3 regions of the Arthrobacter sp. MDT2-3 genome follow, and region 3 is predicted to be linked to each of the others. Evidence: predicted binding sites of a transcription regulator. Region 3 holds the regulator's gene; each other region holds the start of a gene.
What was found. The regulator HrcA, encoded in region 3, represses chaperone genes, less so after heat shock. The targets are predictions, from matches to a motif close to TTNGCACTCGNNNNNNNCGAGTGCNAA.
Positions count from the first base shown of each region.

Region 1 (3,256 bases), on a different contig from region 3:
GCCCAGGCGCTGGTTGCCGCGAAAGCGGACGTCGTCATCGGCCCCACCGATTCCAGCCATGCCGCAGCGGCCATCGACGTCCTCTCCCGCGCCCGGACTCCGCTTATTTCACCCGCCAACACGGCCGCCGGGCTGAGCAACATCAGTAGCGGCGGCTATTACTTCCGGACCGCATCGGCCGATGTCGCACAAGGCCCGGTACTGGTCAAGATGGCCAAGGACGCCGGTGCCACCTCAGTGGCCGTGATGTACCAGGAAGGCTCCTACGGCAAGGACCTTTCCGCCGCCGTCGCAGCTTCTGCCAAGCAGGCTGGTGTGGAAGTGCTGGCAACTGCCGCCTTCACGCAGGGCGTTGCCGGCAGCGCAGCCGACGCTGCCGGCAACGCCGACGCGGGCGCCGTCATTGTCATCGCCCGTGATGGGGCGCAGGGTGCGCTGGCAGAACTGGCAAATTCACGTGTTGACGGGAAGCTGCTCATCCTCAGTGACGGTGCCTTCGGCCGGTACGGGTCAGGGGTGGCAGCCGGCTACTTGGAGGGCGCCCGGGCGGTGGTTCCCGGCCAGCTTCCTGATGCCGACTTCCAGGCAAGGCTCCTGACGGTGGACCCGGGCCTCGAGGACGTGTCCTTCGCCGCCGAAGCCTATGACGCCGTGACCGTTGCCGCCTTGGCTGCCGTGAGGGCACAGGACGACGCCGGCCGGTCTATCGCCGCCAACCTGATTGCCGTTTCGGGAGGAACAGCGGAAGGATCATCGGGCGGAGCTGCTGCGGAGGCGTGCCAGTCCTACAAAGACTGCCTGGCACGTCTGAAGTCCGGGCCGGATGCCAATTACGACGGCGAGTCCGGGCCGATTGCCTTCGACGCCAACGGGGACGTCACGGCAGCCACCTTCACCGTCTTCACCTACGGGGCCGACAACAACCCCGTAATAAGCGGCCACGAGACGGCGGGGCGGGCTTCGAACTGATCGCAGCCGCCGCTGCCGGGAGGCACTGTTTTCCGTCCCTTTCGCTTGCACTCTCACGTGGGGAGTGCTAATTATTGAGTTAGCACTCTGACGTACCGACTGCTAAAGCAATGCTGGTTCCGGCCTGCGGCGCGCGGCACCGGTCGAGGAGCGAAGAAACACCTAACTGGAGTGAGATCCGCACCCGGAGGCATACAGAGGCCAACGGCAAAGGATCGTCCGTCGCGGGCACTGCAGCGAAGGTTCATTCTTAACGACTGTCCCGAAAGGACTATTGCCGTTATGGCCAAGATCATTGCATTTGATGAAGAGGCACGCCGCGGCCTTGAGCGGGGCCTGAACATCCTCGCCGACGCCGTTAAGGTCACCCTCGGCCCGCGTGGACGCAACGTCGTCCTCGAGAAGAAGTGGGGCGCCCCCACGATCACCAACGATGGTGTTTCCATCGCCAAGGAGATCGAGCTGGACGATCCCTACGAGAAGATCGGCGCCGAGCTGGTCAAGGAAGTTGCCAAGAAGACGGACGACGTCGCTGGCGACGGCACCACCACGGCTACCGTGCTGGCACAGGCACTGGTGAAGGAAGGCCTGCGCAACGTTGCGGCCGGCGCCGACCCGCTGTCCCTCAAGCGCGGCATCGAGAAGGCAGTTGAGGCCGTCACGGCCGAACTGCTGAACTCCGCTAAGGAAATCGAAACCAAGGAAGAGATCGCCGCTACGGCGTCCATCTCCGCCGGCGACGAGGAAATCGGCGCCCTCATTGCAGAAGCCCTGGACAAGGTGGGCAAGGAAGGCGTTATCACGGTCGAGGAGTCCAACACCTTCGGCCTGGAGCTTGAGCTCACCGAAGGCATGCGCTTCGACAAGGGCTACATCTCCGCCTACTTCGTCACCGACACGGAGCGCCAGGAAACGGTCCTCGAAGATCCGTACATCCTGATCGTCAACTCCAAGATCTCCAACGTCAAGGAACTGGTTGCTGTCCTTGAAAAGGTCATGCAGTCCAACAAGCCGCTGCTGATCATCGCCGAGGACATCGAGGGTGAGGCACTTGCCACCCTGATCGTCAACAAGATCCGCGGCACCTTCAAGTCGGTCGCCGTCAAGGCTCCGGGCTTCGGTGACCGCCGCAAGGCGCAGCTTGCCGACATCGCCGTCCTCACCGGTGGCCAGGTCATCGCCGAGGAAGTTGGCCTCAAGCTGGAAAACGCCGGCCTGGAACTCCTGGGCAAGGCACGCAAGGTTGTTGTCACCAAGGACGAAACCACCATCGTCGAGGGTGCAGGCGACGCCGACCAGATCGCAGGCCGCGTATCCCAGATCCGCGCCGAGATCGAGAACTCCGATTCGGACTACGACCGCGAGAAGCTGCAGGAGCGCCTGGCCAAGCTGGCCGGCGGCGTGGCAGTCATCAAGGCCGGTGCCGCAACCGAGGTTGAACTCAAGGAGCGCAAGCACCGCATCGAAGACGCAGTGCGCAACGCAAAGGCTGCTGTTGAGGAAGGCATCGTCGCCGGTGGCGGCGTGGCCCTGATCCAGGCCGGTGCCAAGGCATTCGCCAACCTGCAGCTGTCCGGCGACGAGGCAACCGGTGCGAACATCGTCCGCGTTGCCATCGATGCACCGCTGAAGCAGATTGCCTTCAACGCCGGCCTTGAGCCGGGCGTTGTGGTGGACAAGGTCCGCGGCCTGCCCGCCGGCCACGGCCTGAACGCAGCAACCGGCGAATACGTCGACCTGCTGGCCGCCGGCGTGAACGACCCCGTCAAGGTAACCCGCTCTGCCCTGCAGAACGCGGCCTCCATTGCCGGCCTGTTCCTCACCACCGAGGCAGTTGTGGCCGACAAGCCGGAGAAGAATGCTGCTCCGGTTGGCGGCGGCGATGACATGGGCGGCATGGGCGGCTTCTAGCCTTCCCGCCGGGCCAGTCCCGCACGCACCACACGCAACAGCGGCCCCCTCGCTTGAGGGGGCCGCTGTTGCATTTGTCGGGGTTCTGCAGGACAGGAACTACTTCCTGGCGCCGGCCAGCATTCCTTCAACTTCCTTCTTGAATGCTTCGGCAGCCGCCTGCGGCGTCAGGCGGTCATAGAGGACCTCGTCGGTGTACCGCTTGATCACGTTCTGCACGCTGCCTGCGCCTACCGGGGGAACGGGCGGCGCTTCCTTCATGTCAGGGGCGATGTCCTTCAGGAAGCCCACCACAGTGGTGTCGGCAGGCTTCAGGGAGGCCGTAATGCTGTCGACAATCTCCGGGTTGGTGGGCACGCCCCGGTCGGTCATAAGA
Region 1 is NZ_JBNHFS010000009.1:35,960-39,215, forward strand. Features, by position in the region: gene AC5RUQ_RS19940 (ABC transporter substrate-binding protein) at 1-969, shown strand, start outside; gene groL (chaperonin GroEL) at 1,252-2,880, shown strand; gene AC5RUQ_RS19950 (ABC transporter substrate-binding protein) at 2,980-3,256, opposite strand, start outside.
Region 1: a site for HrcA is predicted at 1,049-1,075, ahead of groL (chaperonin GroEL). Genes of this name have one in related genera too.

Region 2 (3,256 bases), on a different contig from region 3:
GGACGTCAACCTCAACAGGGTTCCTTGACGACGACGTGGACCAGGCGCTCAATGGAATCGACGCCGGAGAACACGCACGCCGCCGGCCGCAGGAGAAGTACCCGGACAGCAAGGAGGCGGTCTCCGTGGCCCCTGAACAAAACACGAACGGCCAGGCGGCCGGGCAGTCCGTCCCTGCCGGCCCGGCTCCCGAAGACGACCAGAGCCAAGACGACCAGGGCCAAGGGGAAGCCAAGGGCCAGGGCGTGACGCAAGGCATTCTGCCCACCAAGGCCGCCGAAGACGACCCGCGGCGCTGGGGCGATGCTGACGACGACCACGACGCCTGGCTGAAGGAACAAAAGCCGCCGCACTGGGGCTGAGTGACCCGGCCGGGGTGACGGGGGTGGCAGGGTTGCCCCGGCTCAGGGCCCAACCAGGACGAAGAACAGTTTGCCTTGGGTGGAGGCCCCCGCCAGCCGGGCAGCCTGCTCTGCGCTTGCCGCCACCACGATAAGCCCGTCCGTCTCGGCGGTGCCCAGCCACTGCCCGCTCTGGCCGCCCTTGCCGGACGTCCAGAGCACCGGCACGGACGCTGCCAGAACCTCGGACGGTGCCTGCTGGTCGAAGCCGTTCGCCGCCGTCAGCACCACGTTGACCAGCTGCCCGGGCGAGACGAGCTGGATGGATGACGGATCCGCCATCCGAAGAGGCACAGCGGCCGAGCCTGGAGGCGTGCCGGCCAGAAGCCCGGGACCGAGCAGTTGGGTGTCCGTCAGGAGCTGGCCCTTGCGCAGGGGAGCGACGAGCTGTTTCCCGGCCAACTCGCTTTCTTCGTCCAGGAAACCCGCGGCCATCATGTGCGGCGGCACCTGCACGTGGGCAAGGTCTGAGGCCGCCATGGCCGAGCCGGCAGGTAAATCCCTTGCGGCAGCCAGGGCTGTGACAGTGTGGACGGGCGCGGGAGTGAGCTGATGGACGGTGATTGCAGCCGCCGCGCAAAGCAGCAAAGCCACAGCGAGCCGGCGGTTCCGGCTCAGCCACCCGCCAAACCGGACCGCTGCCGGCTGGCGACCGGCACGGCCGGAACGGCGGGGCGTGCGCGGATATCGGGAGGCAGCGCGGCCGGGGCGGAGAAGGTTTGCAGGCATGCGCCTACGCTATGGCGACGGGGGTACCCGCAACAGGAGCGCGGTGCGCTATGTGGACAAAGCCGGGGCGGGCCGGCGTCGGACAGTCCTGCTTAGCTGGCTGCAGCAGGCGCCGGAGCAGTCGCGGCAGGTGCCGCTGCGGGAGCGGACGCTGCAGCAGCCGGGGCCGGCGAGACGGTGCTTCCCTTGGAGTCCCGGGAATCGGTGCGGTAGAAACCTGATCCCTTGAAGACGACACCGACGCTGTTGAACTTCTTGCGCAGCGTCCCCTGGCACTCGGGGCACGAGGTCAAAGTACTGTCCGAGAACGACTGGACGATGTCGAAGGCATGGCCGCAATCCTTGCAGGCGTACGCGTACGTTGGCACTGGTGCTCCTCCTCTTGGGCAAACGAGAGGTCCCGTGCTGCCTGGACGGAAGTCCGTTAGCAGTCGCAGGGCCTGAGTGCTAATTCTATCATCCCCGCAGCGTTGGACTGCGGGGTTCAGTGGTGGCCGTCGAGCGGCAGGAAGCCGGACGGCGCCAGGACGGCAGGGACGGGGCGGTCGAACTCCTCCTCGGGGATCTCGCCGGCGGGGAGCAGTTCTTCGTCATAGATAACGGCAGCCAGCGGGATGTTCTTCCCGGCGGTGGCGAGATGGCCCAAAAACTTGTCGTAGTACCCACCGCCTTGCCCAACGCGGTTGCCCGAAAGGTCCACGGCGGTGGCCGGGATGAAGAGGGCGGCTGCCGTTCCGGCCACATCCGGCCCGTGCCTGTCGCCCTTGGGTTCCAGGATCGGGGCGTACCGGCTCTGCTCAAAGCCGGCTTCCGGGTTCCAGAAGACCCATGCGAGCTCCCGCCCAGGCTCGCAGACAGGCAGCAGGACCCGATGGCCGCCGGTATGGAGTGCGCTGATCAGCGGAAGGGTGGGCGGTTCGACGCCTACGCCAAAGTAGACGCAGAATGTGGCAGGAGTACCGCCGGCGAGGGATGCAGCCCAGCCTGCGCCGTGGCGTGCGATGGCAGCCCCTGCCGCCTCCAGTTGCTGCGGGCTTAGGGCGGCACGCCGCTGCCGGTGGGCAGTGCGGATCCTGGTCTTGGTTGCCTTCGCGTCCTCAAGCACTGTGTCTTCCTCCATCGTTGCATTACGGCGTTGTGCCCTGCAGTCACAGGGACCTGCAGCTGCCTAATGATTACTGAATGCTTGACGCTGACGTTAGATTAGTCGGGTGACTACCAGTAACCCCAGAGTTCGCAAAGCCGTTATACCCGCTGCCGGACTCGGCACCAGGTTCCTGCCCGCCACCAAGGCCATGCCCAAGGAAATGCTCCCCGTCGTGGACAAGCCTGCCATCCAATATGTGGTTGAGGAAGCCGTAAGCGTGGGCCTCAACGACCTGCTAATGATCACCGGGCGGAACAAGCGGGCCCTGGAAGACCATTTTGACCGGGTGCCGGCATTGGAATCCACCCTTGAAGACAAAGGGGATACGACGAAACTGGCGTCCATCCAGGCTGCCAGCAATCTCGGTGACATCCACTACGTCCGCCAGGGCGACGCCAACGGTCTTGGCCACGCTGTCCTCCGCGCAAAACAGCACGTGGGCAACGAAGCCTTCGCCGTCCTCCTGGGCGATGACCTCATCGATGCCCGTGATGAACTCCTCAGCACCATGATTGAGGTGCAGGCGGAAACGGGAGGGTCCGTGATTGCCCTCATCGAGGTGGAGCCGTCACAGATCAGCGCTTACGGTTGCGCCGACATTGCGGAGATTGACGGCGAGGACTACGTACGGGTCAACCGCCTGGTAGAGAAGCCGGCCGCGGACGAAGCCCCTTCCAACCTCGCCGTTATTGGCCGCTACGTACTGCACCCCGCCGTCTTCGATGTGCTGGAGCACACCGGTCCCGGGCGGGGCGGCGAAATCCAGCTCACCGATGCCCTGCAGGAGCTTGCGTCCGGGGAGGGCGAGGGGCACGGCGTCTACGGTGTTGTCTTCCGGGGCCGCCGCTACGACACCGGAGACAAGTTGAGCTACCTCAAGGCCTGCGTCCAGCTCGCCATCGACAGCGAAGACCTGGGCCCCGGCCTGCGGGAGTGGCTGCCGGGCTTCACCGCCAGCCTGTCCAAGTAGCACCGTGCG
Region 2 is NZ_JBNHFS010000002.1:424,957-428,212, reverse strand. Features, by position in the region: gene AC5RUQ_RS07600 (AAA family ATPase) at 1-362, shown strand, start outside; gene AC5RUQ_RS07595 (RcpC/CpaB family pilus assembly protein) at 405-1,130, opposite strand; gene AC5RUQ_RS07590 (FmdB family zinc ribbon protein) at 1,223-1,498, opposite strand; gene AC5RUQ_RS07585 (5-formyltetrahydrofolate cyclo-ligase) at 1,615-2,250, opposite strand; gene galU (UTP--glucose-1-phosphate uridylyltransferase GalU) at 2,342-3,247, shown strand; gene AC5RUQ_RS07575 (GNAT family N-acetyltransferase) at 3,252-3,256, shown strand, end outside.
Region 2: a site for HrcA is predicted at 1,555-1,581, ahead of AC5RUQ_RS07590 (FmdB family zinc ribbon protein). Genes of this name have one in related genera too.

Region 3 (3,256 bases):
GTCCAGGGACCCGGCCGCAGTGAAAAAGACGGGGTTGCTCACCGCTACAGGTTACCGAGCCGGTCCCGGAGCTTGGCGAACATGCCACCGCTGGCAGCAAGCTTGCCATCCGTAATCTGCTCGCCGCGAAGCTTGGCCAGCTGGCGCAGCAGGTCCTCCTGCGCCGGATCGAGCTTCGCCGGCGTCTCGACCTGGAGGTGAACCTTCAGGTCACCACGGCCGTAGCCGCGCAGGTGGGTGACACCAAGGCCGCGCAGCGTGATGATCTCTCCGGACTGCGTGCCGGCCTTCACGTCGATCTCCTGCGGCCCATCGAACGTTTCGAGGGTCACGTCGGTTCCCAGGGCAGCTGCCGTCATGGGGATGTTCAGGGTGGCGTGGAGGTCGTCGCCTTCGCGGACGTAGGTGGCATCGTTGTTGACGCGGATTTCCACGTAGAGGTCACCGGTGGGGCCACCGGCGGGACCGGCCTCGCCCTGCCCGGACAGCTGGATGCGCGTGCCGGTGGCGACGCCGGCGGGGACCTTGATGGTCAGGGAACGGCGGCTGCGGATCCGGCCCTGCCCGCTGCATTCGTTGCAGGGGTCCTTGATAACGGTTCCGAAGCCTTCGCAGGTACCGCAGGGCGCGGCGGTCATGACCTGGCCGAGGATGGAACGCACGGCCCTCTGGACCTGGCCGCTGCCACCGCAGATGTCGCAGCGCTCCGGATGGGTTCCGGGACGGCAGCACGAGCCATCACAGGTGGGACAGACCACTGCCGTATCCACTTCGAGCTTCTTGTTGACCCCGAACACCGCGTCGCGGAGTTCGATCCGGACGCTGATGAGCGCGTCCTGCCCGCGCCTGACCCGTGACGCGGGGCCGGTGGTGCCGCCGGCGCCGAAGAATGTGTCGAAGATGTCCTGGAAAGCAAAGCCCTGGCCGGCATACGCTCCCCCGCCGAACCCGTTGTCCGTGCCGTTCTCGTTGCCGGTGGTGTCGTAGACCCGCCGCTTTTGGGGGTCCGAGAGAACTTCGTAGGCGTGGGTCACTGCCTTGAAGCGGTCCGCAACATCCTCACCGGGGTTAACGTCCGGGTGAAGGGTCCGGGCCAGCTTGCGGTAGGCCTTCTTGATCTCTTCTCCGGTGGCATCCGGTGAGACTCCAAGGACTTCGTAGTGGCTGCTCAAAGTTCGTATCTCTTCCTTGTTGTTTTTGCCTGCAGTCTTACTGCATCACTGCTGGGCGCTTTTGGGCGCCGTCATACGGTCAGGGCCCCAAAATCCGTGACAGGTAACGGGCGACAGCCCTAACGGCTGCCATGGTGGTGGGATAGTCCATCCTGGTAGGACCCAGCACGCCAATCTTGGCGACGCTGTCCGGGCCGTAGCCCGTGGCCACAACAGATGCTTCCGCCAGGCCGTCATAGGGGTTTTCACGGCCGATGCTCACGGCTACGCCGCGGTGATCCTGCGCCATCTCGCTCAGCAGGCGCAGCATCACCACCTGTTCCTCAAGCGCCTCCAGCACAGGCCCGATGCTGAGCGGGAAGTCAACGTTGGAACGGGCGAGGTTGGCCGTGCCGGCCATCACCATACGGTCTTCGCGGCTGCTGTGGGCCAGGCCCTCCAGTCCGTGCGCCAGCGCCTGGGCTGCCTGCCGCTGTCCCGGGGCGACACCGGACACCACTGCGGGCAGGGAGTGCCCCAGTTGGGCCAAGGGGGTCCCGGCGAGGGAGCCAAGGAACCTGGCGCGCAACGCAGCGAGGGCTTCATCCGCCAGGTCCTGCCCGACGTCGATAACGCGCTGTTCCACCTTTCCGGTGTTGGCGATCAGCACCACCAGCACCTTCCGCGGTGCCAGGAGAACGAATTCGATGTGTCGGATCAGTGCTCGGTTAAGGTGCGGATACTGGACAACCGCCACCTGGTTAGTCAGTTGGGACAACAGCCGGACGGTCCGTTCCAGGACGTCGTCGAGGTCATCCGAGCCCTCAAGGAGGGACTGGATAGCCCGCCGCTCCGCCTGGGACAGGGGCTTCACAGCGGAAATCTGGTCGACGAAGAGCCGGTAGCCCTTGTCTGTGGGGATGCGGCCGGCGCTGGTGTGGGGCGCCGTAATCAGCCCTTCGTCCTCAAGCGCGGCCATGTCATTGCGGATGGTGGCGCTGGAGACACCAAGATGGTGCCGCTCCACCAAAGCCTTGGACCCGACGGGCTCGCGGGAGTGGACGTAGTCCTCCACGATGGCCCGCAGTACTTCCAGTTTGCGTGGCTCGCTCACTCTCCACCTCCATCCAGGGTTCAGGGCAGGCGTTCCGCCCGCACCGTGACGCTACAGCGGTTAGCACTCGACATGCCCAAGTGCTAACAGTCTATTATGACTCACCCCGTTGTTAGCATTGGTACCGCTCCGGGCGAAATTCCCGGCCGTGATCTAGCGCGAGGCGGAGTGATTCGATGCATTACCAGAACTGGGGAGCCCAGGACCTTTCCGCGCCCGCCAAGACGCAATTGCCCGAAGTGCCCGTAGAACGGGGCATGGTGCTGGAGGACGTGCAGTCCGGCTGGGTTGGCGCAGTGACCCGGGTGGAGAAATCAGGCGGAATGCATGTGGTGGCACTGGAGGACCGCAACGGAAAGTCCCGCTCCTTCCGGCTGGGCTTCGGGTTCCTCCTGGAAGGCCAGGCGATCCGACTGATGCCGCCCGCTCCGCGGCCGACCGCAGGCACGGCGACAGCCGCCGGCAGGACGGCCTCGGGTTCTGTCCGCGTGGCAGGCCAGAGAGCCCAGGTTGCCAAGGCGAGCCGCATCTGGGTCGAAGGAAAGCACGACGCCGAACTCGTGGAGAAGGTGTGGGGAGATGACCTTCGGGTGGAGGGCATCGTCGTCGAGCCGCTGCACGGCATTGATGACCTCGCGGCCGCTGTGGCCGACTTCAAGCCGGGGCCCGGCAGGCGCCTGGGCGTGCTGGTGGACCACCTGGTGCCCGATTCGAAAGAGTCCCGCATTGCCGATGCCGTGATGGCATCTCCCGGTGCCGCGGGGAATGTGCTGATTGTGGGACACCCCTACGTTGACGTCTGGCAGGCCATCCGCCCGGCTGTCCTGGGGATCGAGAAGTGGCCCGTGGTGCCGCGCGGGCAGGACTGGAAAACAGGCATCCTTGCAGCCTTCGGCTGGCCCCACGAAACCAAAGAGGACATCGGTCTGGGGTGGCAGAAGCTGTTGGGCGCCGTCCGCAGCTACGCGGACCTGGAAGCGTCGCTGCTGGG
Region 3 is NZ_JBNHFS010000005.1:283,914-287,169, forward strand. Features, by position in the region: gene AC5RUQ_RS16380 (16S rRNA (uracil(1498)-N(3))-methyltransferase) at 1-42, opposite strand, end outside; gene dnaJ (molecular chaperone DnaJ) at 45-1,172, opposite strand; gene hrcA (heat-inducible transcriptional repressor HrcA) at 1,252-2,265, opposite strand; gene AC5RUQ_RS16395 (DUF3097 domain-containing protein) at 2,442-3,256, shown strand, end outside.